4 regions of the Ensifer sp. 22521 genome follow, and region 4 is predicted to be linked to each of the others. Evidence: predicted binding sites of a transcription regulator. Region 4 holds the regulator's gene; each other region holds the start of a gene.
The links. Region 4 encodes LexA, which represses DNA repair genes until DNA is damaged. Its sites were predicted from a motif close to TGTTCNNNNTGTGTTCNG; they were not measured.

Region 1 (5,898 bases), on a different contig from region 4:
ATGGCGGTCACCACGGTCCTGGCGCGGACCGCCTTCCGACTTGCCGCCGTCATGGCGCTTGCCGCGCACCGGCTGGCCGCCCTTGCGTCCGCCCTCACGTCCCTCGCCCTGGCCTTGGCCTTGGCCATGTCCATGGCGCTGGCCGCCGCGACGCTGGTCGCCCTGGTGGCGACCGCCGCCCTGGCGCTGGTTATCCTGGCGGGTGCCGGGACGCCACAGCAGCACGGGCTTGGCTTCGACCGGTTCTCCGGTCTCGGCGACTTGAGCTTCGGCTGGTTGCACGTCGCTGGTGGCGACTTTGCCCTCAGCGTTCTCGGCCTCGGCGGCAGGTGCCTCAATGGCTGCGGTCTCGGCATCCGTCGCGCTGTCAGCAGCGTCCGCGTCATCGACGGCGGCAACCGGCTCGGAGGCGGCGGCAGCAGAGGCGGGCGCACCGTCCTGGCTGGCGAGGAAGGCCGCAGCCTCCTCGGCCTTGACGCTGTCGGCCCGATAGCCAAGGCCCTTCAGGATCTCTTCCATATCATCAGGCGTTGCGCCGAGGATCGAAAGCATCGAGGTGGTGGCGGTGAAACGACGGCCGTCATAGGCGCCTTCAGGACGCGGCTGCGCGCCGGGCTTCCACTGCAGCAGCGGCCGGATGAGATCGGCCAGGCGCTCGAGGATGTCGATGCGCACGGCGCGCTTTCCGAGGAAGCGGAAGCCGGCAAGCTTGTAGAAGGTGCGCTCGAAGGACGGATCGGTGACGACCGACGTACGGCCGGCAGCGAGCATCGGGATGAGGTCGCCATAGCCGGGCTTGTCGAGGCCGTCGTTCTTCAGCGCCCAGAGCAGCGTGATCAGCTCGGCCGGAGCCGGCTTCAAGAGCGCCGGAAGGAAGATGTGGTAGGCGCCGAAGCGAACGCCGTATTTGCGGATCGACGCGCGACCGTCCTGGTCCAGCGACTTCACGTCGTCGGCGACATCGCGGCGGAAGAGCACGCCGAGGTTCTCGACGAGCTGGAAGGCAAGGCCCTTGGCGAGGCCTTCGAGGTCTTCAGCGCGCGAGATATCGTCGAGCGGCTTCAGCACCGTACCGATGTGATGGTTCACGAAACGCTCGATGCGCGCCACGACATGCTCGCGGGCGTTCGCCTGCAGCTGATCGTCGGCAAGCAGGATGACGCGCGGACGCATGACATGGTCGCTCGCTGCCAGACGGGCGACGGGATCGCCGAGCCAGCGCACGAGACCATCCGACGAAAGCGCCAGGTCGTTGTTGCCCGAGGCGTGCAGACGTGCGGCCCGCGCCTCGAACTCGAGCGCCAGCGCCTTCTGGGCAGCGCCCTGCACGGCCTTGGCATCCGGGCCGTCGCCGCCGGTCGCCAGCGTAAACCGGAAACCGGTTAGTTGTCCTACGTGGTGTCCTTCGACGAAGACATCACCATTCACACTGATTTCAGCTTCCAGCATAGCATTCTCTCTCAGGCGCTTCATGAGCACAGATGTCCTGCGATCAACAAAGCGTTTCGTCAACCGTTCATGTAGTGCGTCGGATAATCGATCTTCAATTTCCCGCGTCTTTTCTTGCCAGTGTGTCGGATCGGCCAGCCATCCCGGCCGGTTCGACACATAGGTCCAGGTTCTGATCTGCGCGATTCGCGCCGAAAGTGTGTCGATCTCACCGTCGGTGTGATCGGCACGCCTGACCTGTTCGGCCATGAAGTCCTCGTTCACCGTACCCCGGCGAACGAGATCCGTGTAGATCGTCGAGATCAGATCGGCGTGCTGGGCGGGCGTGATGCGCCGATAGTCCGGCAGCGCGCAGGCTTCCCATAGTTTTTCGACGCGCTCGGCATTGGTCGTAATGTCGACGACCTCCGGGTAGCGGGCCAGATGCTCGAACGCCTGCTGGTCTACCGCAGGTAGCGCCCGGGCAAGGCCGGGAACTTTCGGCGCGGCATCGAGGCTCTTCTTCAAGGCGGTAAGCGAGGAATAGTCGAACGCCTTCGAGCGCCATTGCAGCACCTTGACCGCATCGAACTCGTGCGACTCGATGCGATGGACGAGCTCGTTGTCGAAAGGATCGACGCGACCCGTGACGCCGAACGTTCCGTCACGCAGATGTCGCCCGGCGCGCCCGGCGACCTGCGCCAGTTCCGCCGGGTTCAGGTTGCGAAACTGGTAGCCGTCGAACTTGCGGTCCTGCGCGAAGGCGACGTGATCGACGTCGAGGTTGAGACCCATGCCGATCGCGTCGGTCGCCACCATATATTCGACGTCGCCTTCCTGATAGAGCGCCACCTGCGCATTGCGCGTGCGCGGCGAAAGCGCGCCGAGCACGACGGCGGCACCGCCGCGCTGGCGACGGATCAGTTCGGCGATCGCATAGACTTCGTCGGCCGAGAAGGCGACGATCGCCGAGCGATGCGGCAGGCGGGTGATTTTCTTCGAACCGGCATAGAGCAGTTGCGACATGCGCGGCCGCTCGACGACGGTAATGCCGGGCAGGAGGTGCTCCAGGATCGGCCGCATCGTTGCAGCCCCCAGAAGCAGCGTCTCGCCACGCCCCCTCAGATGCAGGATCCGGTCGGTGAAGATGTGACCGCGCTCGAGATCGCCGGCAAGCTGCACTTCGTCGATCGCCACGAAGGACGCGGTCGTCTCGCGCGGCATCGCTTCGACGGTGCAGACCGAATAGCGGGCGCGATGCGGAGTGATCTTCTCCTCGCCAGTGATCAGCGCGACATTGTGATGGCCGACCCTTTCGACCAGGCGCGTATAGACCTCGCGCGCCAGGAGGCGCAGCGGCAGGCCTATGACGCCGCTATCATGCGCGATCATGCGCTCGATCGCGTAGTGCGTCTTGCCGGTATTGGTTGGCCCGAGCACCGCGGTTACGCCGCGGCCGCTCAGGATCATGGGGTGAACGGACACGTCATCGATCCCGGGCATTCAGAAATTACGACAGCGTCTTTTCACGCTGGCGGCAAACACATGCCCACGCACCGAGCCAAACGCAAGGGGCGCCGACAACTAAAACCATGTTCGGCGTCTCCCAGCCCATTGCACCACCTGTTGTGGTTGGCGCAATCGAGAACAGGAACAGCCATGGAACGAATCGGCGACGAATCGAAGACTCATCGCGATTCACTGTATGTTCACGACTACATATAGATTTCAACACCGAACGTTGCACCACATGCTGAATCTGACGCCGCGCGCTTGTGTTAGAGCCCACGACTCGCCTCAATTCTGGCTGTCCCATTGCCAGACAGGTCAAAGGATTCCGAATCCAAGACTCTGGAAAGCCTAGAAAATTTTTAACGAAATTCATCGCAGATTCGCTGGGCAGAGAGAATGAGAATCGCACCGAGCACCCTCGACCAATACGGGAGGATCCGATGGCGACTCGTGATACGCGCATCATTCCGCTTTTGTTCTCCACAAGATATAGTGTCTGCGCCGCGCGCCGGCAACAGAATCACGGGCGCAGCTTCGGGTCCAAATGCCGGGGGAACAGCCGTTTCTTCTCTCCGCCCTACACAAAAACGGCGCCCCGAAGGGCGCCGTTCAAAAGCAATGATGAGATCAAAAGGTCAGACGAAGAACTGTCCGCCATTCGCCGAAATCGTCGAGCCGGTGATGAAGCCGGCGTCGTCGGAGGCCAGGAACACAACGCAGCGGGCGATTTCTTCCGGCTCGCCGAGGCGGCCAACCGGGATCTGCGGGATGATCCGCTCGTTCAGCACCTTCTCCGGCACCGCCCGCACCATTTCCGTGCCGATATAACCCGGGCAGATGGCGTTGACCGTGATCCCCTTCGCCGCACCTTCCTGGGCGAGCGCCTTGGTGAAGCCGAGATCACCGGCCTTGGCCGCCGAATAGTTGGCCTGGCCCATCTGGCCCTTCTGGCCGTTGATCGACGAGATGTTGATGACGCGGCCGAAACCGCGGTCGCGCATGGCGGACCAGATCGGATGCGTCATGTTGAAGAGACCGGTGAGGTTGGTGCCGACCACCTCGCCCCATTGCTCGGGCGTCATCTTGTGGAACATCGCGTCGCGGGTGATGCCCGCATTGTTGACCAGCACTTCGACCGGGCCGAGATCCGCCTCGACCTTGGCGATGCCTTCGGCGCAGGACTGATAGCTGGAAACATCCCACTTGTAGACCGGGATGCCGGTTTCCTGCTTGAAGGCCTCAGCCTTTTCGTCATTGCCGGCATAGTTTGCGGCCACCTTGTAGCCGGCATTCTTGAGTGCGATGGAGATTGCCGCGCCGATGCCGCGCGACCCACCTGTGACCAATGCTACCCTGCTCATGCACGCCTCCCACTTGATCAGTTCAGTTTCTCAAAGGCCTTCTTCATCAGCTTTTCGCCGACCTGTCGTCCGTAGAGCTCGGCGGCAGCCTGGAACTGAGGCGTCGCGAGCATTGACATACCCACCTCGCACTTGGTGAGCGCGAGGTTCATCATCAGACTGGAGAGCTGAACGAGCGACGCTTTCAAAGCGCCACTGTCATCGTTCGGGGCCGCAACCATCATGTCCTTGAAAACGGCCTCGTCGTCCGAGGTCGTATGTTCCAGCATGCACTGAACCAACCGCGCCTCGTCGAGAGGCGCGGGATTGGCATGTGCGGAAACGATCGGCGAACCGGCCAGAAGAAGGGAAAACGGAACCCACCTGGCGCTGTTCATGCCGCCAAACCGATTAGAGCCGTTCGACGCACATGGCGACGCCCATGCCGCCGCCGATGCAGAGCGTTGCAAGCCCCTTGGAAACGCCGCGGCGCTTCATTTCGAAGAGCAGCGTGTTGAGCACGCGGGCGCCGGAAGCGCCGATCGGATGGCCGATGGCGATCGCGCCGCCATTGACGTTGACGATCGACGGATCCCAGCCGAGGTCCTTGTTGACCGCGCATGCCTGTGCCGCGAAAGCCTCGTTGGCCTCGACCAGTTCGACGTCGCCGATCGCCCAGCCGGCTTTCGCCAACGCCTTGCGCGAAGCCGGGATCGGGCCGGTGCCCATGACCTGCGGATCGACGCCGGCCGTTGCCCAGGAAACGATACGGGCGAGCGGCTGGATGCCGCGCTTGGAAGCCTGCGCTTCGGTCATCAGCAGAGTGGCCGCGGCGCCGTCATTGAGGCCAGAGGCGTTGCCGGCGGTGACCGTGCCTTCCTTGTCGAAGGCCGGACGCAGCTTCGTCATCTGGTCGAGCGTTGCGCCATGGCGGATATATTCGTCCTGGTCGACGGTGACGTCGCCCTTGCGGCCTTTGACGATGAAGGGAATGATCTCGTCGGCGAACCGCCCGGCCTTCTGGGCCGCTTCGGCCTTGTTCTGCGAGGCGAGCGCGAAGGCGTCCTGCTCTTCACGGCTGAGCTGCCACTGGCGGGCGACGTTTTCGGCGGTGATGCCCATGTGATAGCCGTAGAAGGCGTCGGTCAGACCGTCCTTGATCATCGTGTCGATCATCTTGAAATCGCCCATCTTCACGCCGCCGCGAAGATGCGAGCAATGCGGCGCCATCGACATGGACTCCATGCCGCCGGCGACGATGATATCCGCATCACCGGTTGCAATCTGCTGCATGCCGAGCGCCACGGCACGAAGACCGGAACCGCAGAGCTGGTTCATGCCCCAGGCGGTTTTCTCCTGCGGAAGACCCGCCTTCATCGCCGCCTGGCGCGCCGGGTTCTGGCCCTCGCCGGCCTGCAGGACCTGGCCGAGGATCACCTCGTCGACCTCGCCTGCCTCGACGCCTGCGCGCTCGAGCACGCCCTTGATGACGGCGGCGCCGAGTTCGTGCGCCGGTGTGTTGGCGAATGCACCGTTGAAGGATCCGACCGCGGTACGGGCGGCGCTGGCGATCACGATGGAGGGATTGCTCATGGGACGTTTCCTCAGATCTTTCTTG
Region 2 (5,898 bases), on a different contig from region 4:
TCGAGGGAAGACCCGCCACTGCGCGTCGCATCGCCTCCAGGCTTGCCTTGCGGATATCCGTGGCATCAATCGTGCCGGCCGAGGCCGAGGCGATCGATACCTCCGATGTCGCGAGGATTTCGTCGAACAGCTTCTCGCGCGCCTGCGCGCTGAGCTTCTTGCTGTCATCGAGGCCCTCGGGAATGGCGTCGGGATTGAGAATGACCGCAGCCGCTACGACCGGTCCTGCGAGCGGGCCGCGACCAGCTTCATCGGCGCCGGCGACCGGCCAGAATCCATCACCTCTTGCCGAGAGTTCAAAACTGAAATCGGGTGCTTCGATGATATCGGGAAAAAGGGGAGAATCGGACGACCTGCGAGACATAAGTCTAATTCGCATGATCGACCGATTCTCTTCAAGCCCCCAGGTCCGAGTGCGGCGGCGGACGGGGGGATGGCCGATGCCCCAGGCGGGGGCGGGGCACCGGAACTGTTTTGCGACCTTCTAGCGTTCACACCGGGTTGCCTGAGGGGCGGTAACGAAAACTCCCCCATTGCCCCCGGGCATCCTCGGTGCCTATCGCTGGCCACAAACCCGGAACAGCCATCACGCAGGCCATTCCGGAAAACCTTCAAAGAAGCGAGAGCTGCACCCCCGTTCCGAGCGGCGGCACGAACAGATCGTCGCGAAGCTGGCGGCGTGTCGGGTTGAAGCCGAGGCGCTTGGTGGCGAGATCGAAGCGGCGGCCGATCTGCCAGGCATAGGGGCCGGCGCCTTTCATGCGCTTGCCGAACTCGGCGTCATAGTCCTTGCCGCCACGCATGGAGCGGACGAGCGACATGACGTGGCGGTAGCGGTCCGGATAGTTGCGCAGAAGCCAGTCACGAAACAGCGGGCTGACTTCGAGCGGCAAGCGCAACAGCACATAGCTCGCCTCCGTCGCACCGGCCGTCCTTGCCGCTTCGAGAACCCGCTCGATCTCATGGTCGTTGAGCGCCGGGATGATCGGAGAGACGAGAACCCCGGCGGGGATGCCGGCCTCGGCAATGGCACGCATCGCCTCCAACCGCTTGGGCGGCGTTGCGGCGCGGGGCTCCATTGTCCTCGCCAGCTTGCGCTCGAGCGTGGTGACTGAAATGCCGACCCGCGCCAGTCCCTTCTCGGCCATTGGCGCGAGGATGTCGATGTCACGGGTGACCATCGCCGATTTGGTGACGATCATGACCGGGTGGTTGGCGTCCCTCAGCACTTCGAGGATCTGGCGCATGATGCGCCATTCCTTTTCGATCGGCTGATAGGGATCGGTGTTGGTGCCGATGGCGATTGGCCTGACCTTGTAATCCGGTCGCGCCAGTTCGCGCTCCAGGAGCCGCGCGGCATCCGGCTTGGCGAAGAGCTTCGCCTCGAAATCCAGACCCGCCGACAGGCCCATGAAGGCGTGTGTGGGGCGGGCGAAACAATAGATGCAGCCGTGCTCGCATCCGCGATAGGGGTTGATCGAACGGTCAAAGGAGATATCGGGAGATTCATTTCGGGTGATCACCGTCCGCGGCTTCTCGACCTGGACTTCGGTCTTGAAGGGGGGCAGATCTTCCAGGCTTTCCCAGCCGTCGTCGAAGCTTTCCCGCGCCTGCGGCTCGAAGCGGCCGGACGTGTTGAGCCCGGCGCCGCGTCCGCGGCGGCGGTCGATATCGATCCGCAAGCCTGTTGCGCTCATCATCGCTTCGGCGACATCTGCCGTATTGGCGGGCGCAAGCGCACCCTGCCTGATCTGAGACAGCTCGTTCATTGGAATCTCCCCGGAATCAGATCTTTGATCCCGTTTTGTTCTGATTATTTTCCTATCGCGAATACGAGAACAATTCAAGAACAAAAAGCGGGAGCAGTACGTTTGGAGTTTCGTGCTCCCCGGTTTGGTTTTCAGCCAAGCCAGCAGTGCATGTAGCAATTGTGAGTGTGATGCGGTAGGACGGGCTATGCTGACGATCATCATGGAAACGCGGGACAACGAAGCCGAGCTGGTGCAGACGCTGTCGGTGCTCGTCGCCGGCGCCGTGGAGGGCCTCGTCAGTGATGTGATTGTCCTCGATCACGGCTCCAAGGACGGCTCGTCGCGTGTGGCGGAAGCGGCCGGCTGCCGCTTTCACGTCGATTGGAATCTCGGCGACGTCGTGCGTTCGGCGCGCGGCGAATGGCTGATGCTGCTCGAACCCGGTGCCCGTCCGATCGGCCGGTGGATCGACGAGCTTGCCGAATACGTCTCGCTCAACAGGGCGCCCGCGCGCTTCTCCGATTCCAGAATGCACCGCAAACCGTTCTTCCGCCGCCTGATCCGGCGAAGAAAGCCGCTGGAAACGGGTTTCCTGGTGAACAAACATGATGCGCTCGCAGCGGCCGATGGCAATCGATGCCTCGGCGACATGACGAATGTCCGGGCGGTCCGCAAACTCTCGACGGAGCTCGTTCCGGCCTGGGTCGTCACCGAAAGCAAGCCGACGCCGGGACGCTCCTGACCACCGTGCACTAAAAAGGTGCCAGTCCCAGGGGACGGCACCTCAAGGTGGCTCTCAAATGACCTTGTCTGGTAAATTTCTTGCCGGGCAGCATTCTGGCTGCACGTCGTATCCCCTTGTTCTCCCCGCCCGGGGATATCGGCGGGGAGGCGTCTTTGCAGCCTGAAGAGAAACGTGCGGCGTCCGATCTTCGGTGGGCTGATGATCGGACGCTAAAGGCACGAAAAATGGCTGTCAGTTCCAAAGGTAACAGACGGGCCGAAAGTGCGATGGGACGTGGAGGATCCGGGCTTAACCGCGTTTGAGGTGCTCGTCGAGCCGGGGCATGATCTCGACGAAATTGCAGGGCATGTGCCGGTAATCGAGCTGCTGCTTCAATATGCCGTCCCACGCATCGCGGCAGGCGCCGGGTGAGCCGGGCAGAACGAAAATGAAGGTGGCGTTGGCAACGCCGCCAGTTGCGCGTGACTGGATCGTCGAGGTGCCGATCTTCTCGTAGGAGATCCGATGGAAAACCTCGGAGAAGCCGTCCATGCGCTTTTCGAACAGCGGCTCCAGCGCCTCCGGCGTCACGTCCCGGCCGGTGAAGCCCGTGCCACCGGTCGTGATCACCACGTCGATCGTCGGTTCGAGCGTCCAGGCCTTCACCTGGTCGTAAATCTGCGCCCGATCGTCCGGCACGATCGCGCGCGCTTCCAGGCGATGACCTGCGTCGCGCACCCGCGCCTCCAGCGTGTCGCCCGATTTGTCGTCGGCGAGCGTGCGGGTGTCGGACACCGTGAGGACAGCAATTCCGACGGGAACGAAGGGGCGTTTTTCGTCGATGCCAGCCATTCTACTTGCCTCTTCCTATCGTGTTGCAGGCGAGAACGTACCAGCCGGGCTGCGCCTCCGAAAGAGTACGCGCTGTCGCAGCCGCACGCTCACCGTTGTCGAAAATGCCGAAGCAAGTGGCGCCTGAGCCCGACATCCGAACCAGCAGGGCCCCGGCCTCCATCAGCGACTGGCAGACGTCGCCGATGACGGGCTGCAGCTGCTGCGCCGGCGGCTGCAGATCGTTGCGCATCGTTGCCATTGCCGCCAGCCACGCGTCGAGCGTTCCCGAAGCCTGAGGCAAAACGAGCGGCGCATTGGTCTTGTTCGGGAGCGTCCGGAACACCACCGGCGTCGAAACGGCAACGAGCGGATTGACCAGTACGAGGGGCAGGGATGGAAGGTCGGCAAGCGGCGTGATGTCCTCACCGATGCCTTTCGCCACGAGAGGAATGCCGGCGAGGCACATCGGTACGTCGGCGCCGAGCGCCAATGCCATTGCATCGAGGCGGGAGGGTTCGATCGCGGCGTGCCAAAGTTGGAGAAGCCCAAGAAGCGTCGCCGCCGCGTCGGCGGAGCCGCCGCCGATGCCAGAGGCGAGGGGCAAATTCTTTTCGAGATGCAGATGAACAGGGCCGGTAGCGGCGAGGTTGCGGGACCGCAGTTCCTCACGCAGGACGTCTCGCGCCTTTAGGACCAGATTGCCGCCCTGGGCGCTGGCATCCATGGGCAGTTCTGCGGCAAAGGGCCCCGATACGGTAAAGAGGTCGGCGTCTGCCGATGCAAAGCCGATCCTGTCGCCGCGATCGGCAAAGGTGACGAGGCTTTCGAGAAGGTGGTGGCCGTCGGCCCGCTGGCCGACGACGTGGAGCGCCAGATTGATCTTTGCGGGCGCCGCGCGCGTCAGCGTGAAGCCCGCGATGCCGTCATCAATCATGGATCGATCAGGACTTCTTGTCCGGCGCCGGCGCTTCCGCTTCCGGGGTCACCTTCTTCGGCGCGGTTTCCTTGGCATCGGCGGAGGCCGGAACCTCTTCCTTCAGCGGCGGCAGGCCGTTTTCGATCTTCGCCTTGATCTTCGGGATCTCGGCTTCCTCGGGCTTCAGCTCAAGCGTCTGCGTCCATTGGAACACCGCTTCGAGCTTGCGGCCGACGCGCCAGTATGCGTCACCGAGGTGATCGTTGATCGTCGGGTCGCCGGCCATCAGTTCAGCCGCTTTTTCCAGTTCCACCACCGCATCGTCGAAGCGGTTCATGCGGAAATAGGCCCAGCCGAGCGAATCGACGATGTAGCCGTCGTCGGGCTTCAGTTCGACCGCCTTGCGGATCATCTCGAGGCCTTCGTCGAGATTGATGTTCATGTCGACCCAGGAATAGCCGAGATAGTTCAAAACCTGCGGCTGGTCCGGGTTGAGTTCCAGCGCTTTCTTGAAGCTCGGTTCGGCCTTGTCCCAAAGCTTCTGGCGCTCGTAGGCAATGCCGCGCTGGAAGAACACGGTCCAGTCGCTGCGCTTCGGCACCGGTCCGATCTGTTCGACGGCCTGGTCGTAGAGCGTGCCCATCTCCTTGTAGTCCTTGGCGTCGGAGAGCACGCTGCCATAGGCGAGATAGTTGCGGATGTTCTTCGGATCGACGTCGATCAGCGCTTTCAGGTGCTTCTTCGCTTCGTCGACTTTCCCGATGCTGGCCAGGCTCAGGCCGAGTTGCAGTTCAGAGACGCGCCGCATCGGCGAGGTCTCCGGGATAGCCTTGTAAAGCTCGATCGCCTCGTTCGGCTTCTTCAGGTTTTCGGCGATGCCGCCGAGCATCACGAGGATGTCGGCGCTGTCGGGGTCGAGCCGGCGGGCGGTCTGCAGATAGAGCGAAACGATATCCTCGGCGCCGTCGCGATTGAGCGCAGCACCAATCGAGAAGAGCACGGCCGCAGCACCCTGGCTGGCATTCTTGACCTGCTGTTCCTGCGGAACACCGTTCTCTATGTCGGTCCTCAGCGCCTGCAGCGGCGTGTAGTTGTTGACCATGTTCTCGCCGACGGCGACGGTATCGAGCGCCTTCTGCTTGTTGCCTTCGCGCGCCTCGAAACGAGCGAGCGCTTCGACCGCCCGCATGAAGGTGTCAGGCGCAGCACTTCCGCCTTCCCGATCCAGAATGGCATCGTTGAGCCTGGTCCGTGCGGTCTGCTTGTCGCCCGCGGCAACCGCGATCGCGCCTGCATGATAGTTCTTGAACACGCGGAACCAGTCGGGGCCCTCCAGGCCGTTGATCTGTGCCAGCGCTTCCTTCGGCTTGCCCTGGCCGAACTTCGCCCAGGCGGAAAGCAGGCCGTTCATCAGCCGGTCGAGATCGTTGGGGCCTTGGTAGTTGAGGAGCTTCTGCGCATTGCGATACTCGCGCTTGCGGATCGCTTCGATCGCGCGGATCACGGTGGTGATGCGCTCGACGGCCGGGTCTGACTTCAGCTGCTCGGCAATCTTGGCGCCTTCATCGAACTGGCCGGCCATCAGCAGGGTGATCATCAGCCGCTGCTTGACGTCGTTGTTGTTTGGTTCGAACTGCAGCGCGATCTTGTAGAGCTCGGTGGCGGACGCGAAG
Region 3 (5,898 bases), on a different contig from region 4:
GCGGATCGAGCGCGTGAACATACCGCTGGCGGGCACCTGGCAGGTACGTGCCGATGTTCTGATCAATGACTTCGAGAAGGTAACGCTGAGCGATCAAATCATCATTGGGCCGTGAGCGCGGAGGCCGCCGCACAATCTCGCGCGCACGCCAGCGGATCGCCTGTGGGCGTTCAATCGCTACTGCCGTGGAGGTGTTCCGTCTAGCCCTGGCTGGTTATCCGATAGACCGTTTAGGTTCATTGCCTTCGGATGAAGCCTCTGTCAGCCTTTTCCGATTGCGGTTGCGCCGACGTCGCAGTCCCCGCTGCAGCGGCCAATCGCAAGCCTGACTCTGGGCCTCTGCTTGGCTAGTGGAGGCTCTTTTTTTGGACGCGGGCGTGGGCGGTAGCCGACCGGAGGCGGTCCGCTCGACATAAATCGCGGATCACGTCCCGCATTAATAATTTAGAAATATCGAATGTTCATTCTGCTCCGCCATGCGCGGTTTCCTGCTGATGGCGATTTACGCGGGCGGATTGTGGGTGGTCGACACGACGATGTGTGAAGGCCGCTACACCCAGGAGTTTGGGCATGAGGTTCAATCCGCGACCAGACAGGCCCGGTATTGGCTGAACGTCCAATTGAACTTCCTGGCCGCCCGCTTCTAACTGACCATTGCTACGCGGTGCCGGAGAAGCGGGAAGCCGACCGGGAGGGGCGGAGTTTAGGCGGAAGTCCTTTCACGGAAGCCGCTGTCGAGAGCATTGTGCGCTGCCTGCGTGACGTCGATGTCGTGAATGTGGCTTAATCTCCATCATCAGATCGCCGATTACCAAATACGTCTCGGCGCGTCGCTTTCCTTTTTCGCGATGGCGGTCTCAAGCTGCTCGTGCGATCCCCCCAAGGCAACAACATAGAGTTCCAGCGCAGTCGTCAGAACGTTCGTGCGACGTACGGAGATATCGCTGGTCGAAGCATCGCCTAAGGAGGCAACCATCAATCGAACAGCTCTGTTTTGGAACTCACTCATTCTGCAACCTGTTCAAATGCCATTTGGTGCGGAGCATATCGCCGATTGCTGAACCCTATCTTAAGCGCAAAGGTAGTGTAGGTCGTGGCGCTGAGGTTTTACTCAAGCTGGCGAAGTCGAACCTTCATGGGGGCAAGGTCTCGTCATGACCATTCGGCTTGCGACCGTGGTCTCGCCGACTGCCGGCGCAAATGAGAACGTTTAGAGAACTTTCCTGTGTGACTGCACCATCTGCCGGTGTATAAGAGCCGGATGGTCCAGAGAGCAGGCAGTGCAGATCTTCCGCTTCACGGTGGCCGGGTTCCCCGGTGGCTTGGCGAGCGCATGACGAAACTTGGTGCGATCATCACCCAGGCGATCGTCATCGAATATGGTCGAGACGAGTTTCTTCGGCGGTTGGCACATCCGTTCTGGTTTCAGTCTTTCGGATGCGTCATGGGCATGGACTGGCACTCTTCCGGCATCACCACCAGCGTCATCGGCGCCCTGAAGCGTGGTTTGTCGCCTCTGTCAGGCGAACTCGGTATTCATGTCTGTGGCGGTCGAGGGCGGAATTCCCGGGAGACCCCCGGCGAGCTGATTGCAATTGGCGAGCGCGTGGGCCTCGATGGAAGTGGCCTGGCGACAACCAGCCGCCTCGTCGCAAAGGTCGACAGTGCAGCAGTTCAAGACGGCTTCGACCTTTACCTGCACGGTTTTATCGTCACCGACGACGGCAAATGGGTCATCGTGCAACAGGGCATGAACGGCGAAAAGCGGCAGGCCCGGCGCTACCATTGGCTTTCGGAGGGGATCACCAGCTTCGTGGATTCGCCCCACACGGCGATCGAAGGCGCGCGGCAGGGCGAGATCGTCAACCTTGCCGACCGCCGCGCCGCGGCCTCGCGCAATAGCCAGCTCGATCTTCTGGCTTCGCTGGGGCCGGATCGGATCGTCCGGGAGGTCGCAGCCATCGAGCCAAGGCGGGTGACTAAGCAAAGCGCGCAGCCAATGCTGCCGCATCTGATTATGCCTGAACATCACGACGTGCGCGAAGAAGACGTCAATATGAAACGCCTGCATGCCACGCTCGCTGCGGCCGCCGACCGTGGCCCAGAGGATTTCGAGCATCTCCTGCTGGTGCCGGGCGTTGGGGCGCGCACCGTCAAGGCGCTGGCGATGGTGGCCGAAGTGGTGCACGGTGCGCCATGCCGGTTCGCCGATCCGGCGCGCTTCTCGCTCGCCCACGGAGGCAAGGATCGCCACCCATTCCCGGTCCCCCTGAAAGTCTACGACGAGACAATCCGGGTGATGAAGTCCGCCGTGTCGAAAGCGAAGCTCGGTCGTGACGAAGAGATGCAGGTTCTCAAGCGCCTCGACGATCAGGCTCGCCAGTTCGAGAGATACGTGACCGGCCCGGATCTCAAGGAGATCGTGGCCGGCGAGTTTCGACAATCGCAAGAGTTCGGCGGTCGCAGCGTCTTTGGCTGGGAAGGGCCGGAAGAACCGTCGAGAGATGCAGGGCGGTCACGCCGTCAAGGCAACCGCGACCGGTAGGCGGCTCAATGCGACCGCAAGGCGTTGCAGCGAATCTCTTTCTTTGATCTCTTCGAGGAGTTCTCGCCGGAACTCAAACCTCCTCCCAAGGGTTGGAAGGTCGTGCGAACAAGCTTGCGAGGGCGAACCAGCAGAATCCACGTCAAGAGGAGTCTCGCGATGGAAGAACTGCAGAGCATCACGGTATCTGAGGAACGGCTCGAGGATTGCCGGGACGTCGTTGAACTTGACCTCCAGCTTTTGATCCGCGAGACGATCGACTCCGGGTTTTCGGTGGAGGAGGTGTTGATCGCGATCAGTGAGCTGGTGGCGGAAGATTTCGCCCACGCCGTCAAGGTCGCCAGCGTCCACTAGAGCATCCCGCATTCAAGTGGAATCACTTGAAGCGGAAAGATGCTCTGGAAACCAAACGCGCGGGGCTCTAGGGAACGCGTTGCTGTCCGAAACGGAGTATCCGGTCGCGCAGCGAAGGCTCGGCGACACGCTTCGCCGCTTCCCGATAGTCGAACCAGGCGAGCTTTCGCTCTCCCTTCTCGGGGAATTTCCCGCGCATGCGCGTGACTTCCAGGGGGTGGAGTTGAACCCTGCAGGAGATCTTGAGCCCATGGTCCAGCCTCTTCTTGTAGAAGTAGTGGCCGAAAGGAAACCTCTGGCAGGGGCCCTTCACGCCAGCCTCTTCAAAGGCTTCTCTCGCAGCCACCTCATGCGCGCGCTTTCCTTTCATCGGCCAGCCCTTCGGAATGACCCAGCGTCCGGTGTCCCGGCTGGTAATGAGAAGGATCTCCAGTGTGTTGTCTTTGCGAAAGCGATAACACAAGGCCGCGTACTGCATGCGCGGCGGCCGGCGAAGCATCAACTGCACGTCAGAGACAATCTGGTGTAGAAAATTCACAGAAACGCTATCTCCTTTGTCGCCCTATGCGGCAAACGGGCTCTGCCTGCCACTCGCGGACAGTAACATCCGGATCGGCGGTTCTGTTCCGTCAACACATTGCGCGAAAGTGGAGCGCGCGACGGATTGGGCCGCCAATTCAAAGCGTTGACAGGATCCGATTGCTGAGTGATCCCCGATAGGTCTTTTTGATATCCACCTTGTTTTCCAGCGAGTCCAATATCTCGTCGCAGAAATCGATGTCGAGGAGTTCGCGAATGGTCTGGAGGCCGCCAGGCGTGAATACGTTGATCTCGAGAAGCTTGTCGCCGACGATATCAAGGCCGACCAGGAACATGCCGTCTTCAACCAGCTTCGGCCGTAGCGTCTCGGCGATCGCCAGCATCTCCTTCGTAATGTGGGCCGGCTTTGGAGTGCCGCTTGCGTGGATGTTGGACCGGACGTCTCCCTTGGGCGGCACGCGTCTGAACGCAGCATAGACGTCGCCCCTGTGCAGCGGTCGTCCGTTCATCAGGAACAACCGCGTATCGCCGTCCGACGCCTTCGGAAGGTAGCTCTGCACGATAAGATAGCCGACGACGCCGACAGCCTCGACAATTTGGGTAAGATTGCCCTCCGTGCTGGTACCCACCCGGAAGACGTTTCGACCGCCAGAACCCTGCAACGGTTTGATGATCACCCCCTCGGAGTGGCTGTCAATGAACGTACGGATTTCATCGATGTCCTTGGAGATCAAGGTTGTCGGGCGAACGGTCACCGGGAAATCCTGGAAGTAGAGCTTGTCCTGGGCCAATGCCAAGCCGCAGGGATCGTTGACAACGATCGTACCGCGCTCCGCGGCGAGACGGCCGAAATTCGCCCCGGCGTGAGATGCCCAGGGTCGGTTTTCGGCGTCCTCCGACGGATCGTTGCGAAGCAGCAGAACGTCCACTTCTTCGACGTTGACGATGGTTTTGTCGGCGTCCGTAAGTGCTCGCAAGAGCGTCTCGGGCTTCTTCGGTCGCGTGCCGACGAAACCGGCCGCCCGTATCATCAGTGTATCGTCAGGGCGCAGGATAAAATCACCAGGCGTGACGTAAAGAACCTCGTGTCCGCGAGAGAGCGCGGCAAGCGCCAATGCGGTCGTCGTATAGGCCGGCGCTTCGGTTTCGAGTGCGTTGACAAGGAGGGCAATACGCATTGGGGCTCCTAGCTTCGGGGGAATTTGATCGCTGTTCACGCCGCGTCACAAAATGAATGCGCGGCACATGACCCAAGAAATAGGGCGGGCCGCCGGTGGCAGCTACTCCTGCGTATCGCGCCAGTCGGTAATTGGCGTTTTCGTCGCGATGCCGTTGTCGATGGTGAGCACGCTATCGAAGAAATCGACCCCGCTTTCTGACTGGATCGACGAGGTGTCGTGCATAACGGCGATCACCGTCGCCTCCGGGCAATGGCCCTTGATCGATTGATGGAACGCCCGAACCGCGTCGCTATCAAGGGCGCTTGTCGCCTCGTCGAGGAAGAGCAGGCCTGGCCTTAATAGCAGGATTCTCGCAAGGACCAGTTTCTGCTTCTCGCCTCCCGACAGAAGCTTGTCCCAGTTCTGCCCATCGCGACCATCGCTCGAAAGCCCTTCCGTAATTTCTTCGAGCCCGGCTTCCTCCAACGCCGATACGACAGAGGCGACGTCATGGGCGTCAGCCTCATCCGGCAGGCAGACGAGATCCTTCAGGCAAACACCCTGGAGCTTGACGTCCTGGGCAGCGTAGAGGCTTCGCACGTTCTCCGGCGTCGTGATCGTGCCGCGTCCGTGTGCCCACAGACCGTTGATTGCCTTCAGAAGCGAAGTCTTGCCGCTTCCAGATTCACCGACCACCAAGGTCCACTCTCCGGGAAGGAAATTCAGTTCGTCAGCGGTCAGGAAAGCCTGGTCATCGCCGGCATGCATGAGCTCGACCGCTTGGATCGTAAGTCCGCGCGCGGTGTCCTGGGTCTTGTACTCGAACACCGAGGGGCCGCTGCGAGCATAGTAATCCTGCGGCTGCTGCACCGCTTCTATTGCTTGGGCAAGCTCGGTGATCCGGTGTGCATTCGCCCTGAGCGTCGCGATGTCGGGCATCGCATGGATGAACCACGAGCATTCGTTGATCAGAGCCGTCGCCAGCTCGGCGCCGGTGACATAGTCCTGCAGGCTGATCGTTTTGTCGACGTAGGGGAGTAGCCCTGGCGCATAGGCAACGATGCGTGAGCCGAGGAAATTATGCACCAGCTCGAAGCCCATGTAGCCGGCGGTCACGCGGTTGAGCCTCGTCCAGGTGTGGTCGATCTCGCGATATCGGCGCCCGTTGATGGCCTTCTGCGCCGGTTCGCCCTTGATGACCGCAACATGAAAACTACGGTGCAACAATTGGTTCAATTCGCTGCGATAGCTGCCCTCGGCCGATTGAATGCGTGTGGACAGGCCCTGCAGGACACTGCC
Region 4 (5,898 bases):
CGGTGCCGTCCGTTGACGTCGGCGCCAAGGCGCCGACACCCGTGGTGCGGCCCAGTGAGGAAGTGAAGACGGCATCCGTTCGCACGGATCAGTTTTATTTCTGCGGGATTCGCAACGACAACTGCGTGATCGACGGCGCCACCTTCCTGTACCACGGCGAAACGATCCGCGTCGCAGACGTCGATGCGCCGCGTATTCGCCAGGCAAGCTGCGACAAGGAACGTTCGCGCGGCTTCTATGCCAAGCAGCGCCTGCGCGAATTGTTGAATGCGGGTGACTTCAGGCTGGAAACGGCGAGCGGCCGTCAGGATGCCAAGGCCGGTGAAAAGCTGCGGCTGGTCACCCGCGGCGACCAGTCTATCGGGCGTGTGCTCGTATCCGAGGGGCTGGTGCGGCCGTGGACAGGACACGCGACGCCCTGGTGTTGAGGCCACCCCAGATGCGATCGGCGGAGGTTCGCGATCGCTCTGTGGAAAGTATCCGTCTTACAAATCGACGGCGCGTTTTTCGGAAAATGCCTCTTGCGGTTTTTCTGCAATCATTCTAAATCCGCGCCAACGCTCGGTTATCCGAGCTGTGAGGCCTCGTGGCGGAGTGGTGACGCAGAGGACTGCAAATCCTTGTACCCCGGTTCAATTCCGGGCGAGGCCTCCAATAACTCTCACCTCATTTTAGTGCGGATAGACGTTCTGCCTCAGGGCAGAGCGATTGTGTGTGTTTGCCTCCACACGCCCGCACAAGCCACGTCTTCTAAGCCACTATCGGATCTTATCGCTTCGGTGAAATCGGTAGAGGGGGAACGATGACTCCGCTGACATCAGCCGCATCGGTAGCGTCCGTCATCATCAAAACGGAGGCAATCGCATATATGAAGACGAAACTTGTCCTGACGGCCTTGGCCCTCTTCGCTGCGACCACATTTGAGGCGCAGGCAGAGGATCTGGTTTTCAAGCTGAAGAACAACACCAACGCAGTGCTGACGAACTTCTATACGTCGCCTGTGGGCGTCAATGAGTGGGAAGACGATGTTTTCGGCCGGCAGGTGCTGAACCCAGGGGAAGACATGGAGATCACCATCGCCGACGGCCGGGAGGTCTGCAAGTACGACATGCGCTTCGAGTTCGAAGAAGGCTCCGGCCTCGATACGACCGAAGACATGCAGGACCTCTGCGAGCTCGGCGAGTACACCATCCACGAGTAAGAGGCGTGCCTTCAGGTCGCCTTCAATAAACAGAGCCTCGCAGCCGCAAGCGGTGGCGAGGCTCGGTCGGATGCCAGGTTTCCCTCGGAATCAGTGGTAGCGGCGGATCAGCCCGACGAGCTTGCCCTGGATCTTCACCCGATCGGGCCCAAAAATCCTTGTTTCGTAGGCAGGGTTCGCGGCTTCGAGCGCGATCGATGCGCCCTTGCGCCGGAAGCGCTTCAGCGTCGCTTCCTCATCATCCACGAGCGCCACGATGATATCGCCGGGATTGGCCGTATTGCCATTGCGGATGATCACCGTGTCGCCGTCAAAGATGCCGGCTTCGATCATCGAGTCGCCCTTGACTTCGAGAGCGTAGTGTTCGCCGTTGCCGATCATGTCGAGCGGTATGGTAATGTCGTGCGTGTTGTTCTGGATCGCCGAGATCGGCACACCGGCAGCGATGCGGCCCATGACCGGGACGGAAACCGATGTGTTGTCGGCCACGGGCGTGGGCTTTGGCGGTGCGGCAGGAGCGGCCGCTGGCGCCTTGCCGAGGCTGCCCTCGATCACGCTGGGCGAGAAGCCGCGGCGGGGCTGCTGCTGGCTTGACGCGTAGGCTTCCGGAAGCTTGATGACCTCGAGCGCGCGGGCTCGGTTCGGCAGACGGCGAATGAACCCGCGTTCTTCGAGTGCCGTGATCAGACGGTGAATGCCGGACTTCGACGCCAGGTCGAGCGCATCCTTCATTTCATCGAATGATGGTGGGACGCCTGACTCCTTCATGCGTTCGTGAATGAAGAGAAGCAATTCCTGTTGCTTGCGGGTCAGCATGGCACGTCGCTCCCAGAGGCGTGAAACAAATCAAGAACAGACACTATCTGTTCCATATGTGTTCCGCAAGTGCCTAAAATTCCGTGAATTCAGACAATTGGCGCGTCTGTGCGTGTCGATTGGTCACTTTTACGGGAGCAGAGCGGGTTTGGGCGATGATCGTGCCCAAACGGAGGGCCGTGGGGCAGCGCGTTGCGCGACGGCACGGCGATTCGAACGAATCGCGAGCGTTTTTGTGCAAAGAGGCTAGGCCGGCTGCGTGGCGGCGCAGGCGTCTTCGAATTCCTTCACCGTCTCGGCGCTGTTGTCTTCTGGAAGTACGGCATCCGCCGCATCGGTCGCGACCGGCCTGTCGCCATCATAGACGAACGACTGGATGTAGAACGCGATCGCACCCTTCCACACCTTGCGTCCATCGATCTGATGGCACGGCACGGCGCTCTCGAAATCGGTCTGAAGTTCGTCCACCGTGGCGGCGCTGAGCTTGACGTCAGGCATATTAGGCGACGCGACTATCGAAGCGAGAAGCAGGGCGGCAAGCACGGTGATCGTCCACTTTGATGCAAGGGTGGGACTACGGGGCGGTTAACGATGTGAACCGCGCTTTCGTTCCGAAGTCCAGCAAGCTTGGCGATCACTGTCATGTGTTCAACAGCTCTTTGAGTGCAGGCTGTGGCCGTTTTGCGCCAGGGGCACGCAGCGGCGAAGCCGCCTCAGCCTGGCGCGCCGTCCGCGCTGCAATCGCTTGGGTTGCGCCAAGTCGCGGCCTCGCTGCCGGCGTGCACAAATCCGTGTTGTGAAGATGCCGCACGTCTCGACAGGTTGCGGGAAAAATGGGGTGGTTGCATGCGTAGATTGTCGTTGGCGGTTCTCTGTCTGTTGGTGGCGGCGGGAGCGGCCGCTGCTGAAGAAGGGCGTTCGAATATCTGGAAGGAGATCAATGCCTGGACGGTGGGCTCCGATCCGTCCTTGGGCGGCTCGTGCTATGCGGCGACGAGCTACGACGGCGGAATGATCCTTCGAATCGGCTTTTATCCGAGAGGATCGGCGAACCTGGCGTTTCTTTCGATCGGCAATGCCAACTGGAAATCGATCGAGCCGCAGAGGGAGTATGACGTCGCCTTGCAGCTCGACCGTGGCCGCCAGTGGCCGGCTGTCGCGTTCGGCGTGGACCTCACAGGCTCGAAGGCTCTGGTCGTCAACTTCTCCAACACCGACTTCTTCACCGAATTCGTGCGCAAGAACACGCTGGCGCTGGCGTTCGAAGGGCGCGTGGTGGCGAGCCTCAGCCTGCGCGATTCGATGAAGGCCGTCAGCGAGATGTTCAAATGCCAGGAGGCGGTGATTGCGTTGATGCCAAACGGCGGGCAGGGGGCGGCCGCCGATCCGTTTGCGGGCGCTGGCGGGAATGCGCCAAACAATGACCCCTTTGCTGGCGGCGGCCAGACCAAGTCGTCGAAAGATCCCTTTGCCATGTGATCTTGGCGTGAGCGTCGTTCCGCTGGGAGGTGAATATTCCTAAGATTTTGCATGGGTGCGGGTTACCCACCCTCGACAGTCACGCGGCGACCTATCAAAATGCGGGCAAACGGGGGATTTGCATGCGTAGATTGCTGTTCGGATTGGTGAGCTGTCTGATGGCCACGGGACCGGCCGTGGCTGAGGACTCCGAGATCATCAAATGGAAGGAAGTCGGCGCTGGACCGTTGCTTCCGACACGTCGATGGAAGGCTCGTGTTTCATCACGTCGATGTTCGAAGGCGGAATCAGGCTGCGCCTGGGGTTCTATCCCAAGGGCTCCGAATCGCCGCTCTACATGAGTTTCGCCAGCGACGACTGGAAGTCGCTCGAGGTCGGCAAGGACTATGACCTGACGTTCCGCTTCGACAAGAGCGATCCCTGGAGTGCGGCGGCGACCGCCGCCGGCGACGAGAGCGGCAAGTTCCTCTTCGTGAACGTCACCGATGCGGAATTCCTGACGGGGTTCGTGCGCAAAAGGACGTTGGCGATCGCCTTTGACGATCGCGTTGTCGCAAACCTCAGTTTGCGCGGCACCGGCCCGGCGGCGGAAGAACTCCTGAAATGCCAGCGGGCCGTGGATGAGATCATCGCCGACGAGGGCCGCAAATCCAAGGAGAAGAAGTCCGATCCGTTCAACGCGCCGAGCGAGAAACGCTCAGCGCGTGATCCGTTCAGCCTCTAACCCGCGGCTTGCGTGAAGGGCGGAGGGCCCAGTCGTCGTCTGCCCGAGGCGAACCAGACGGCGCTGACGCCTGCCGACGTACGCTCATTAAAGTGAAGCACCGCCAGGGATGGCGGTCCATCGTCGGACTATATTCCTTGGGAAAATGGCGGACAGGGTGGGATTCGAACCCACGGTACGGTTTCCCGTACGCTGGTTTTCAAGACCAGAGCCTTAAACCACTCGGCCACCTGTCCTTGCCTGAAGTCGCAGTCAACTGCTTACCGGGCACGGCGTTATTGCGCGAAGCCCTGTCGCTTTGCAAGATTTAACATGCGTCGCTGAAAGATTTTCTCGATGGCCGGACTGGAGTGCGCGGGCACGCTCCGCCGGTAACCATCTGTAAACCATAACGCATGAAATCCGGCGCTGATCTGTGGATGAGTTCGCATTTTCGCCTTGTTGCTGTCATGTTTAATCGACTGTTCCGTTTCGGGACGCCGAGATTTCCGCTGGGGGCACGAGCGGAAGGTTTCGAGTACGGCTTATTCGATCGATGTTGTGGGACAGATGACATCCAGTAAAAATGCGGCATATCTGGTCAAGGGACTGCGCCTTGCGGCAATTCCTGCGCTGTGCGTAACGCTCGCGGCCTGCGGATCCACGTCGAGCATCAAAAAGAAGCCGCGGAGCAAGGAATACTTCGCCGAATCCGTTTACGGCGTGAAGGCGAGCCCGCGCGTTGCCACCGGTAACAACATCCCCAAGGGCGGCGGACGCTATCAGGTCGGCAAGGCCTATCAGGTCAAGGGCAAGTGGTATCAGCCGAGGGAAGACTTCGGCTACAACAAGACCGGTACGGCTTCCTGGTACGGCTCGGCCTTTCATGGTCGCCTGACCGCCAACGGCGAGGTCTATGACAAGGCCCATCTGTCGGCCGCCCATCCGACGTTCCCGCTGCCGAGCTACGCGCGCGTCACCAACATGGAAAACGGTACGTCCGTCATTGTGCGCGTCAACGATCGCGGCCCCTATGAATTCGGCCGGATCATCGACGTTTCCTCGAAGACGGCCGACATGCTCGATATCAAGCGCAAGGGCAGCGCGCAGGTGCGCGTGCAATATGTCGGCCGCGCGCCGCTTGAAGGCAACGACATGCCCTATCTGATGGCGTCCTACGTTCAGAAGGGCGAACGTGGCCCGAGCGTGATGCCGGAAGGCCAGATCGCGACCGGCGTAATGGTCGCCTCCAACGAGCCGTTCCGCAAACAGAGCCTTGGCACGATCACCGTCCCCGCACAGGCCTCGCTCGATGTTGGCGAACCGATGACGGCGCTCGCAGCTCCCGTGCCGCAGTTCGCCCAGCCGCAATCGCTGAACGAGTTCGTGATGCTGCCGGAAATCGGCCCGATCCCGCGTGAGCGGCCCGAGTTCATCCCGATGCCCGATGGCAACATGGCCTATGCTGCAGCTTACGTCGAAGTCCGCGTCAGCGACGCCGAATCGCCGTTTGAAGCGATTATGGTCGACCGGAAGCAGCTTACCCCCCAAGTGATTGTCGATTACGCCAAGCGCCAGAAAGCAAGCGGTTCTGTCCGTTAACCGCAGGCGGCGTTGTGCCAAAATGACCACGCTGCTATGCCCAAGGGGAAACCGGAGTTTCCCATGCGCATGAAGATGTTTTCGGCGGTGTTTTTCG

Region 1: a site for LexA is predicted at 3,078-3,095, ahead of ACTJKE_RS02960 (helicase-related protein). Genes of this name have one in related genera too.
Region 2: a site for LexA is predicted at 1,835-1,852, ahead of ACTJKE_RS00910 (PA0069 family radical SAM protein). Genes of this name have one in related genera too.
Region 3: a site for LexA is predicted at 1,203-1,220, ahead of ACTJKE_RS26670 (DUF763 domain-containing protein). Genes of this name have one in related genera too.

What each region holds. Positions count from the first base shown of each region.
Region 1 covers NZ_JBQENM010000002.1:182,666-188,563, reverse strand. Annotated here, with positions in the region: gene ACTJKE_RS02960 (helicase-related protein) at 1-2,898, opposite strand, end outside; gene ACTJKE_RS02955 (beta-ketoacyl-ACP reductase) at 3,576-4,301, opposite strand; gene ACTJKE_RS02950 (hypothetical protein) at 4,319-4,678, opposite strand; gene ACTJKE_RS02945 (acetyl-CoA C-acetyltransferase) at 4,692-5,873, opposite strand.
Region 2 covers NZ_JBQENM010000001.1:199,508-205,405, forward strand. Annotated here, with positions in the region: gene ACTJKE_RS00905 (ribonuclease HII) at 1-364, opposite strand, end outside; gene ACTJKE_RS00910 (PA0069 family radical SAM protein) at 612-1,769, opposite strand; gene ACTJKE_RS00915 (hypothetical protein) at 1,957-2,493, shown strand; gene moaB (molybdenum cofactor biosynthesis protein B) at 2,785-3,327, opposite strand; gene ACTJKE_RS00925 (4-(cytidine 5'-diphospho)-2-C-methyl-D-erythritol kinase) at 3,329-4,243, opposite strand; gene ACTJKE_RS00930 (tetratricopeptide repeat protein) at 4,251-5,898, opposite strand, start outside.
Region 3 covers NZ_JBQENM010000021.1:89,888-95,785, forward strand. Annotated here, with positions in the region: gene ACTJKE_RS26660 (copper resistance CopC/CopD family protein) at 1-115, shown strand, start outside; gene ACTJKE_RS26665 (hypothetical protein) at 809-1,009, opposite strand; gene ACTJKE_RS26670 (DUF763 domain-containing protein) at 1,262-2,545, shown strand; gene ACTJKE_RS26675 (hypothetical protein) at 2,705-2,899, shown strand; gene ACTJKE_RS26680 (NUDIX hydrolase) at 2,967-3,437, opposite strand; gene ACTJKE_RS26685 (glutathione synthetase) at 3,577-4,617, opposite strand; gene ACTJKE_RS26690 (ABC transporter ATP-binding protein/permease) at 4,720-5,898, opposite strand, start outside.
Region 4 covers NZ_JBQENM010000009.1:40,738-46,635, forward strand. Annotated here, with positions in the region: gene ACTJKE_RS15275 (thermonuclease family protein) at 1-428, shown strand, start outside; tRNA gene ACTJKE_RS15280 (tRNA-Cys) at 581-654, shown strand; gene ACTJKE_RS15285 (hypothetical protein) at 869-1,201, shown strand; gene lexA (transcriptional repressor LexA) at 1,292-2,017, opposite strand; gene ACTJKE_RS15295 (hypothetical protein) at 2,264-2,560, opposite strand; gene ACTJKE_RS15300 (hypothetical protein) at 2,681-3,496, shown strand; gene ACTJKE_RS15305 (hypothetical protein) at 3,699-4,220, shown strand; tRNA gene ACTJKE_RS15310 (tRNA-Ser) at 4,367-4,456, opposite strand; gene ACTJKE_RS15315 (septal ring lytic transglycosylase RlpA family protein) at 4,770-5,801, shown strand; gene ACTJKE_RS15320 (D-alanyl-D-alanine carboxypeptidase family protein) at 5,865-5,898, shown strand, end outside.